Regions from separate parts of the Priestia sp. P5 genome, predicted to be linked through region 2. Evidence: riboswitches for the same ligand, from Rfam matches in the RefSeq annotation. Region 2 holds a riboswitch; the other holds the start of a gene.

Region 1 (4,218 bases), on a different contig from region 2:
TTTTTCTTCACTTGCAGCTCCTTCATCGCTATCTACTAAAATATAAGAAGCGCTGTCAATGGATGCTTCAATCGTCTTATTTTTAGCCGAAGTGGATCCTCCCGTTTCCTTAGAACTGTTGCAAGCCGCTAATACTAGCATAAGTACAAAAGCTAAAGCCAAAACATTCATTTTTTTCACAGCTGCCTAATCCCCTTTATTTTGTTTTTTTAGAACTTTATCCCAAATAAAGGTTCCCTCTGTATAAATACTTAAACCTTAAAATCTATATTTTTTACAATATTTTGATAAAAACTAAGTCTAAATTCTCTACTGACCTAAATAAAAAAACACGAGCATCAGCTCGTGTTTTTTTATTTAGATTTAAAATTTTCTTGATTGATTTGTTCAGCTTCTTTCATATATCGATTAGATTTGCCACTTTTAATTCCCCAGTAATAAAAAGCTAATGATACGCAAGCAATCACTAGCATATCCCATCCGAAAGGCAAAATATTTTTGCCTCCGAATTTTTCGCTTCCTATGTAGGAAATAAAAATCATGCACGCTAAATAGATAAGCATCCAAGCCCCGGTTAAAAATTCTTTTTTAAAGCCCACCCATTTATTTTTCGCTTGGTAATAAAAATAAACAGGCAGGCCAATTGCCATAATAAAGATCACTTCACCTGTAAGTGGCCACCTTGCCCAGTAAAGCGTCAAGGAAGCAAAAACGAAGCCGCATGGCGCAATAATTGATGCCCCTTTTAAATAAAATGGACGGTAAAAATGTGAACCCGTTTTTCTTAATGTTATCAGTGCTACAGGGCCCATAATATAAGAGATAAGCGTCGCTACTGAGATCACTTCTGCTAAGACACCCCATCCTCTAAATAAAAAGAGAAACAAAAAGCAAGCTGCTAAATTTAGCCACATAGCTGGGCGCGGGACATTGTAAAGTGGATGAAGCGTACCAAAGATCTTTGGCAAATATCCATTTTGCTGCATCCCGTATAACATTCTAGAAGTAGTTGCCGTATATGTAGCACCTGTGCCGGAAGGAGAAACAAATGCATCTGCGTATAACACAATTGTTAGCCAGTTAATTCCAAGCGCAATCGCTAAATCAGCAAAAGGAGAATTAAAATTCAAATGATTCCATCCATCAGCAATTGATGACGGACTTACTGCTCCGATAAAAACAATTTGCAATATAATGTATACAATTCCTGCAATAAAAATTGAACCAATTACAGCTATTGGAATCGATTTATTAGGTGATTTTGCTTCTCCTGCCATATTTACAGGACTTTGAAACCCATTAAATGCAAACACAATACCTGATGTTGCCACTGCCGTTAAAACACTGGCCCATCCGTAAGGTGCTACCCCATGCTCACTTGAAAAGTTTCCACTATGAAAACCAGCAAAAAATAAAGCCCCTGCCGTTAAACCAGGAATAATTAATTTAACAATCGTAATAAATGAGTTTGCTTTAGCAAAGAGATTTACCGTCCAATAGTTCACAAAAAAGTAAATGAATAATAACAGAGACGCAACTGCCAACCCCTTGGACGTTAAAATGCCATTGTCTACTAATTCATGAGTCCAGCGAGCCCATTTCCATGGCCAAGTACTCATATATTGTACAGATGCAATAGCCTCCACTGTTATCGTTGAAGCGATTGAAATCCAGTTAGCCCAAGCAGCCAAAAATCCAATAAATGATCCGTGTGAATACTGAGGATATTTAACCATCCCCCCTGCTTGTGGAAACATCGCACCCAGTTCAGCGTACGATAGGGCAATGGTCAAAATAACTACCATTCCAATCACCCATGAAAAAATAGCCGCGGGTCCTGCAATTTGAGCTGCTTTCCATGCTCCAAACAGCCATCCTGAACCGATAATCGAACCTATGCCTGTCATGGTTAAAGCAAATGTTCCCATCTTCCTTTGCATATTGCTCATCCAAATCTACTCCTCTTCCCTAGGAAAATAAAAAAAACACTTGCGAAATTTTCTCAAGTGTTTGCCCAGGCGCGCGGCTTATACGCTATATGCTCCCCCATGGTCATCCATGTTGCGCCAGTCACATATAGGAATATATTTTTTATCAGTATATAACATTCATTTCTATTACTCAATACACAAAAACGTTTACATTACTTTTATAAAGATAATAAATTATTCGTAAAATTCAGAATAAACCTTATAAAAATCTCTTTTTAATTACAAAAAGAACTAAAATCCTAACCTTTCTTGTTGTTTGATTCTTTTACTTCACGAGCAGATTACCTTCTAAAAGTTATACTAATATATAATATTCATTTACAGAATAAGAATTAACATCTATATATCCATAGAATTCTTGCACTGGACCCTTTACTTATATACAATATGAAGAAAAGATACTAAAGTGAATTGCCCACCTCTTAGCTACGCTTGAAGTGGGAGACTTCTTTTAGGAAAACGTTAAAACCTACATATCATGCACTTCGCAACAAATGAAGTACTTCGAGCAAACTTCTCTGTTTACGCAAGCAAAAAACAGGGAAAATTACGAAAAAAGATTGTTAGAGGGATGCTTATGAATTATGCAAATGTAAAAGTTCTTTATTTTGATGACGACGGAACCATTCCAAATCACCCTCGTCTTCCAGTTTTGTTGTATGAACACGTATTTATTAGTAAGAAAGAGAAAGTGGAGAGCATTTTTAATTCTCACAACTGGAAAAACAGCTGGGTAGGCGGCATACATGATTTTCACCATTACCACAGCAATTCCCATGAAGCACTAGGTGTAATTAGCGGATCTGCACGTTTAAAACTAGGTGGACATATGGGGGAAAATATCGTGGTGCATGCTGGCGATGTGCTCGTACTTCCTGCAGGAACAGGGCATATGCGTCTGCAGTCAACTGCTGATTTTAAAGTGGTTGGAGCTTATCCAGAGGGCATGGATTACAATTTACGAACAGGAAAACAAACTGATCGCCCTCACGTATTTGATGAAATTGCACAAGTACCTATTCCTACAACAGATCCTGTTTATGGCGACAAAGGACCATTGACAGAGTGGTGGAACTAGACAAGCACTTATTGTCTAGTTTTTTTATTTGCTCTGTTTTATTCTTTCCATGAATCTCTATTTGAACATATAAATTCTTTTCTTATGATGCAATAGCAATATACTTTATCTCAGCGAAATAACAAAAACTTCCCGGTCAAAACTAAATTTCTTCTTTTCCGTTCTCTTTTTGCTTCAAGAGCAACTTCGCTTAGATTATTCCCCTTTTTTTCTTTCATAATTATTTCAAATATACTCTCATCATAAGCTCTTTTTTGTTTTTCTAAAAAAATTTCCATAGATTATAACGAAATTTTCAAAAAACTTATTGCTTTACCATGTCAGACTTGCTATCATAGTGAACATTGTTAGATAAATTTTTAGTAGGAGGAGTAAAATTGAACAGAAAATTCATAATTTTTATTTTATTCATCATTCCATTTATTGCTCAATTCGCTTTTTTACCTTTTGTAAATAACATTCATCCAATTATTTTTGGATTACCTCTTTTGCATTTATGGTTATTTTTATGGGTCTTCTTAACGCCTGTGTGTACATTTATCATTTATCGTTTACAAAAATCTTGGGGGGACATTGAATAATGCAAGGAAATTTAACGGCACTTTTAATCACATCAGCAATTGTTCTTGTTGTTATCGCAATTGGCTTTATAGCGGGACGTGACAAATCATCTAGAAGCTCAGTTGAAGAGTGGGCTGTAGGTGGAAGACGTTTTGGAAGCCTGCTCGTCTGGCTTTTGGTAGGAGCAGATTTATATACTGCTTATACTTTTCTAGGTCTTACAAGTACAGCTTATCAGGGAGGAAGCATCGCATTTTTTGCCATTCCTTACTCTGTTTTGGCCTTTTTAATTTCATACTTTTTTCTTCCAAAGCTTTGGACTGTTGCTAAAAAGCATAAACTTACTACGCTTGCTGATTATGCCAGAGAACGTTTTAGCAGTAAATTTCTCTCCTCTTTAATTGCTATAGTAGGTGTATTGATGCTCATTCCATATATTGATCTTCAGCTTAGCGGTATTCAAGATACTCTTCGCGTTGCAGGAACTGGCTACATTAACGTAAAAGCTGTCGTTATTCTTTCATTCTTTCTTGTGGCTCTTTATACCTTTTTCAGCGGAATTAAAGGTCCCACATATACGGCAATTAT
Region 2 (4,218 bases):
ATCAATTCTTTAAATTTTGCAGGGTTTCTAATACTCATCTATAATGAAATGATCATCACAAACTTCGTTAAAATTGTTCTCTTCGTGGAGATCTACTTCTTTATCTTTAGATATCTCGGTTTCTTGTGTAAATAGTTTAAAAAGCTTGGGTGGCTTAGTTTTATGTATTATTATTTTAACCCTTGAGTCATCAACATTCTTAAATACTATTCAAATCGCTTGTGTAGTTGGAATTATCCTTTTGCTTGCTTTGTTTTTCTTTGGTAATATCCACAACGCAAGTTATAAAAAAGAACTTTGTATGCTGCTGCAAAGTTCTTTTCATAAACACTTACTGTTTGTTAAGAACTGTATTAAATATGAAATAGCTCATACAATCGCTAAGACCTATTCAGTTAACAGTCCTTCTTGCGTTTTTTCTCGAACCATCCATATGCAATTTCAGCTTTAATTTCTTTATTCTCTGGAAAAACTAGGAAAATAACGTATGAACCGTTGTTTGGAAAGATAAATTTGCCGTCTTCATCACTTACTAATGTCCTCGTCGGCTGCTGGTATATAAACGGATTGTTTTGTAATTTTATATTCCAATGCTTTTTTAATATTTCTACTATCACTTCTTAAAGTAGTAATCACCTATTCTTTTGTAGTCATAAAATGAAGAATCCTCACCTTTTTTTCGCAATATTCAACAATTTCATAACAGGCTGTGAGGGTATCATGTCTAGACAGTTCTATTTCATCAAATACAAACTTTGAAAGCTGCTTCTGCAGAACCTCCAGCTTTTTGCTGTCTTCTTCATCGATCCATAGCCCTTCCGTAATACACACATCTGCTAGTTTGTTAATAGATTGAGCCGTCCAGTTTAAGCCGGCTGAAGAAACAGTTTTTGTAAGTAAATCGTTTTTTATAGCTAGAATAACTTGACACACATGGGTATAGGCATCAACTTTCTTTTGGATAAATGCTTTGCGAAGCTCTTGCTTGTATTGCTCTTTCGACATCACTATAGCTACGACAGACGTAATGAATGTTCCTGCCAGTGCGATGAGCGAGCCTATCATAATTCCGATCAGTTCTCCTGACAAAACGTTCACCTCTTTAAAGGTATTTCTATATGCTATGGGAATGAAGGAAATGATATGAAGATAAACACTATGTAAAAACAGCCCTAACTTTTCTAAGTTAGGGCTGAAACACTAAAATATGAGGGTAACCAAATTAGATAATACGACTTGTAATAATTCCTTCAATTTGACCAATTTTTTCTTCTAGCTCAGGCACAATCTCGTCACTTACTTGATTGTCAATATCGATCATTGTATACGCATATTCACCGCGGCTTCTGTTCACCATATCTGCGATGTTTAAATTGTAGTTTGAGAATACTTGCGTAAGTTGTCCTACCATATTCGGTACGTTGTGATGGAAAGCAGCTACGCGTTTTTTCCCAGTGTAAGGAAGAGATGCATTCGGGAAGTTCACTGAATTTTTAACGTTTCCTGTTTCTAAGAAATTTTTCACTTGACGTGCTGCCATTACCGCACAGTTTTCTTCTGATTCTTGAGTTGATGCCCCTAAATGAGGAATTGGCACAACATTTTTCATGTTCAAGACATTTTGATTTGGGAAATCTGTAATATATCGACCAACTTTTCCACTTTCAAGAGCAGCTTTCATATCTTCTTCGTTTACAAGCTCACCGCGTGAGAAGTTCAAAATATGAACATCTGGTTTCATGATGCTAAACGTTTCTTTATTGAAAACACCTTTTGTATCGTCCGTTAATGGAACGTGAACCGTAATATAGTCAGATGCTGCAAATAGTTCTTCTAGAGACATTGCACGCTGTACGTTGCGAGACAAATTCCAAGCTGTATTAACAGAAATGAATGGATCAAAACCAATTACGTCCATATCTAAATCAAGCGCATCGTTTGCTACAAGAGCACCAATTGCACCTAAACCAATAACGCCTAATGTTTTACCTTTGATTTCTTTTCCAACAAACTGTTTTTTACCTGCTTCAACTAACTTAGGAATTTGATCACCTTGGCCGTCTAATCCTTTTGTCCATTCAACTCCAGCAAATAAGTTACGAGAAGAAGCCATAATTGTAGTTAAAACCATTTCTTTTACTGCATTTGCATTAGCTCCTGGCGTATTAAATACAACGATACCTTGCTCTGTGCAAGCGTCCACCGGTATATTATTAACCCCTGCTCCAGCTCGTGCAATAGCTTTTAAATTTTGGTCAAATGCCATGCTGTGCATGTTAAAGCTACGCACGACAATCGCATCTGGATTTTCGCTGTCGTTGTCAATTTGATAACCTTCTTGATTAAAAACATTTAGACCTTTTTGTGCAATGTTGTTTAATGTTTTGATTGTTTGTACTTTTTCTAATGTTAATGTGCTCATTTTGTACTCTCCTCTGATTATCATCGTAGTTTTACATGTTTTTACCCTTGGATAAAGGAACTTCATTTTTAATTTTTTTAAAAGTCTGGTTTTTTAGCCTACATGTTTGGTAACTTCTATATCCTCTCCCCCTAAACAGAAAGAGGTAAGAGATATGTATTAATCCCTTACCTCTGCCCAGGCGAACGGCTACGTCACTATATGCTTCCTCACGGTTATCCGCGTTTCGCCAGTCACATATAGTCTTTGAAATTAAGTATATTCTAGCAAACTCTTTCAGAACGTTCAACCTTTTTTTAAAAGTTTGCTTTTTTCAGTCTAATTTTTAATCTCTTTAGTGAATCTCCTAATATATTGACAAATACCCTAATACATGTTAAATAAGAAGAGTGATTAGCACTCTATCCACTCAAGTGCTAATTGTTTTATAAGCCCTATTTGGAAAGGAGAACTTCTTATGTCAAAAAAAGAATTCAAAGCCGAATCAAAGCGATTATTAGAGATGATGATTAATTCCATCTATTCTCAAAAAGAAGTATTTTTGAGAGAACTTCTGTCAAATTCAAGCGATGCAATCGATAAAATTTATTACAAAGCTTTAACAGACGACTCCTTGCGTTTTAACAAAGAGAGCTATTACATAAAAGTAACACCAGATAAAACTAACCGTACCTTAACCATTACGGATACTGGAATTGGCATGACGCAAGAAGAGCTTGAAAGCAGCTTGGGCACAATTGCGAGAAGCGGTTCTCTTGCGTTTAAAAACGAAAATGAAACAAAGGACGGGCACACGATTATCGGCCAATTCGGCGTTGGTTTTTACGCAGCGTTTATGGTGGCAGATGTCGTAACAGTGATTAGTAAAGCGTTAGGCAGCGATGAAGCATATAAATGGGAATCTACTGGTGCTGATGGCTATATAATCCAACCTTGCGAAAAAGAAGCGGTCGGAACTCAAATCATTTTAAAAATTAAAGAAAATACAGAAGATGAAACATATGATGAGTATCTAGAAGAGTATCGTTTAAAAGAGATCATTAAAAAGTATTCAGACTTTATCCGCTACCCGATTAAAATGGACATAACGGAAAAACGTCCTAAAGAAGGTTCTGATAACGAGCTAGAAGATTATACCGAAGAGCAAGTTATCAACAGTATGGTACCGATCTGGAAGAAAAATAAAAATGAATTGACTTCAGAAGACTATGAGCAGTTTTATTCAGAAAAGCGCTACGGATTTGATAAACCGCTCACTCACCTCCATATTAATGTGGATGGAACGATTCGCTACAATGCCATTTTATTTATTCCAGAAAATAGTCCGTTTGATTACTACTCAAAAGAATTTGAAAAAGGGCTTGAACTGTATTCAAACGGCGTCTTAATTATGAATAAATGTGCAGATCTTCTTCCAGATTACTTTAGCTTTGTAAAAGGTATGGTAGATTCTGAAGATTTATCTCTTAATATTTCACGTGAAATTTTGCAGCAAGACCGCCAGCTTCAGCTGATTGCCAAAAACATCGGCAAGAAAATCAAAAATGAATTAAAAAGCTTGCTTAAAAACGAACGTGAAAAGTACGAGAAGTTTTATGAATCATTTGGCCGCCAGCTGAAGTACGGCGTTTACAGTGACTTTGGCAGCAACAAAGACGTATTAAAAGACCTGCTTTTATTCTATTCTTCTACAGAGAAAAAGCTCGTAACACTAGATGAGTATGTATCGCGCATGCCTGAGGATCAAAAGTATATCTATTATGCATCAGGTGAATCGTATGACCGAATTGAAAAGC

The links. Region 2 has a riboswitch for ZMP and ZTP ahead of MMB69_RS12645 (phosphoglycerate dehydrogenase). Riboswitches for the same ligand answer to the same signal wherever they lie in the genome.
Region 1: linked by a shared signal. The riboswitch ahead of MMB69_RS17880 (APC family permease) and the one ahead of MMB69_RS12645 (phosphoglycerate dehydrogenase) in region 2 are both predicted to bind ZMP and ZTP.

What each region holds. Positions count from the first base shown of each region.
Region 1 covers NZ_JAKWFJ010000002.1:194,527-198,744, reverse strand. The annotation lists gene MMB69_RS17885 (DUF5105 domain-containing protein) at 1-171, opposite strand, end outside; gene MMB69_RS17880 (APC family permease) at 354-1,949, opposite strand; ZMP/ZTP riboswitch at 2,006-2,084, opposite strand; gene MMB69_RS17875 (cupin domain-containing protein) at 2,470-3,069, shown strand; gene MMB69_RS17870 (DUF3311 domain-containing protein) at 3,447-3,650, shown strand; gene MMB69_RS17865 (sodium:solute symporter family protein) at 3,650-4,218, shown strand, end outside.
Region 2 covers NZ_JAKWFJ010000001.1:2,340,384-2,344,601, forward strand. The annotation lists gene MMB69_RS12635 (DUF6143 family protein) at 396-617, opposite strand; gene MMB69_RS12640 (hypothetical protein) at 637-1,089, opposite strand; gene MMB69_RS12645 (phosphoglycerate dehydrogenase) at 1,223-2,422, opposite strand; ZMP/ZTP riboswitch at 2,591-2,669, opposite strand; gene htpG (molecular chaperone HtpG) at 2,880-4,218, shown strand, end outside.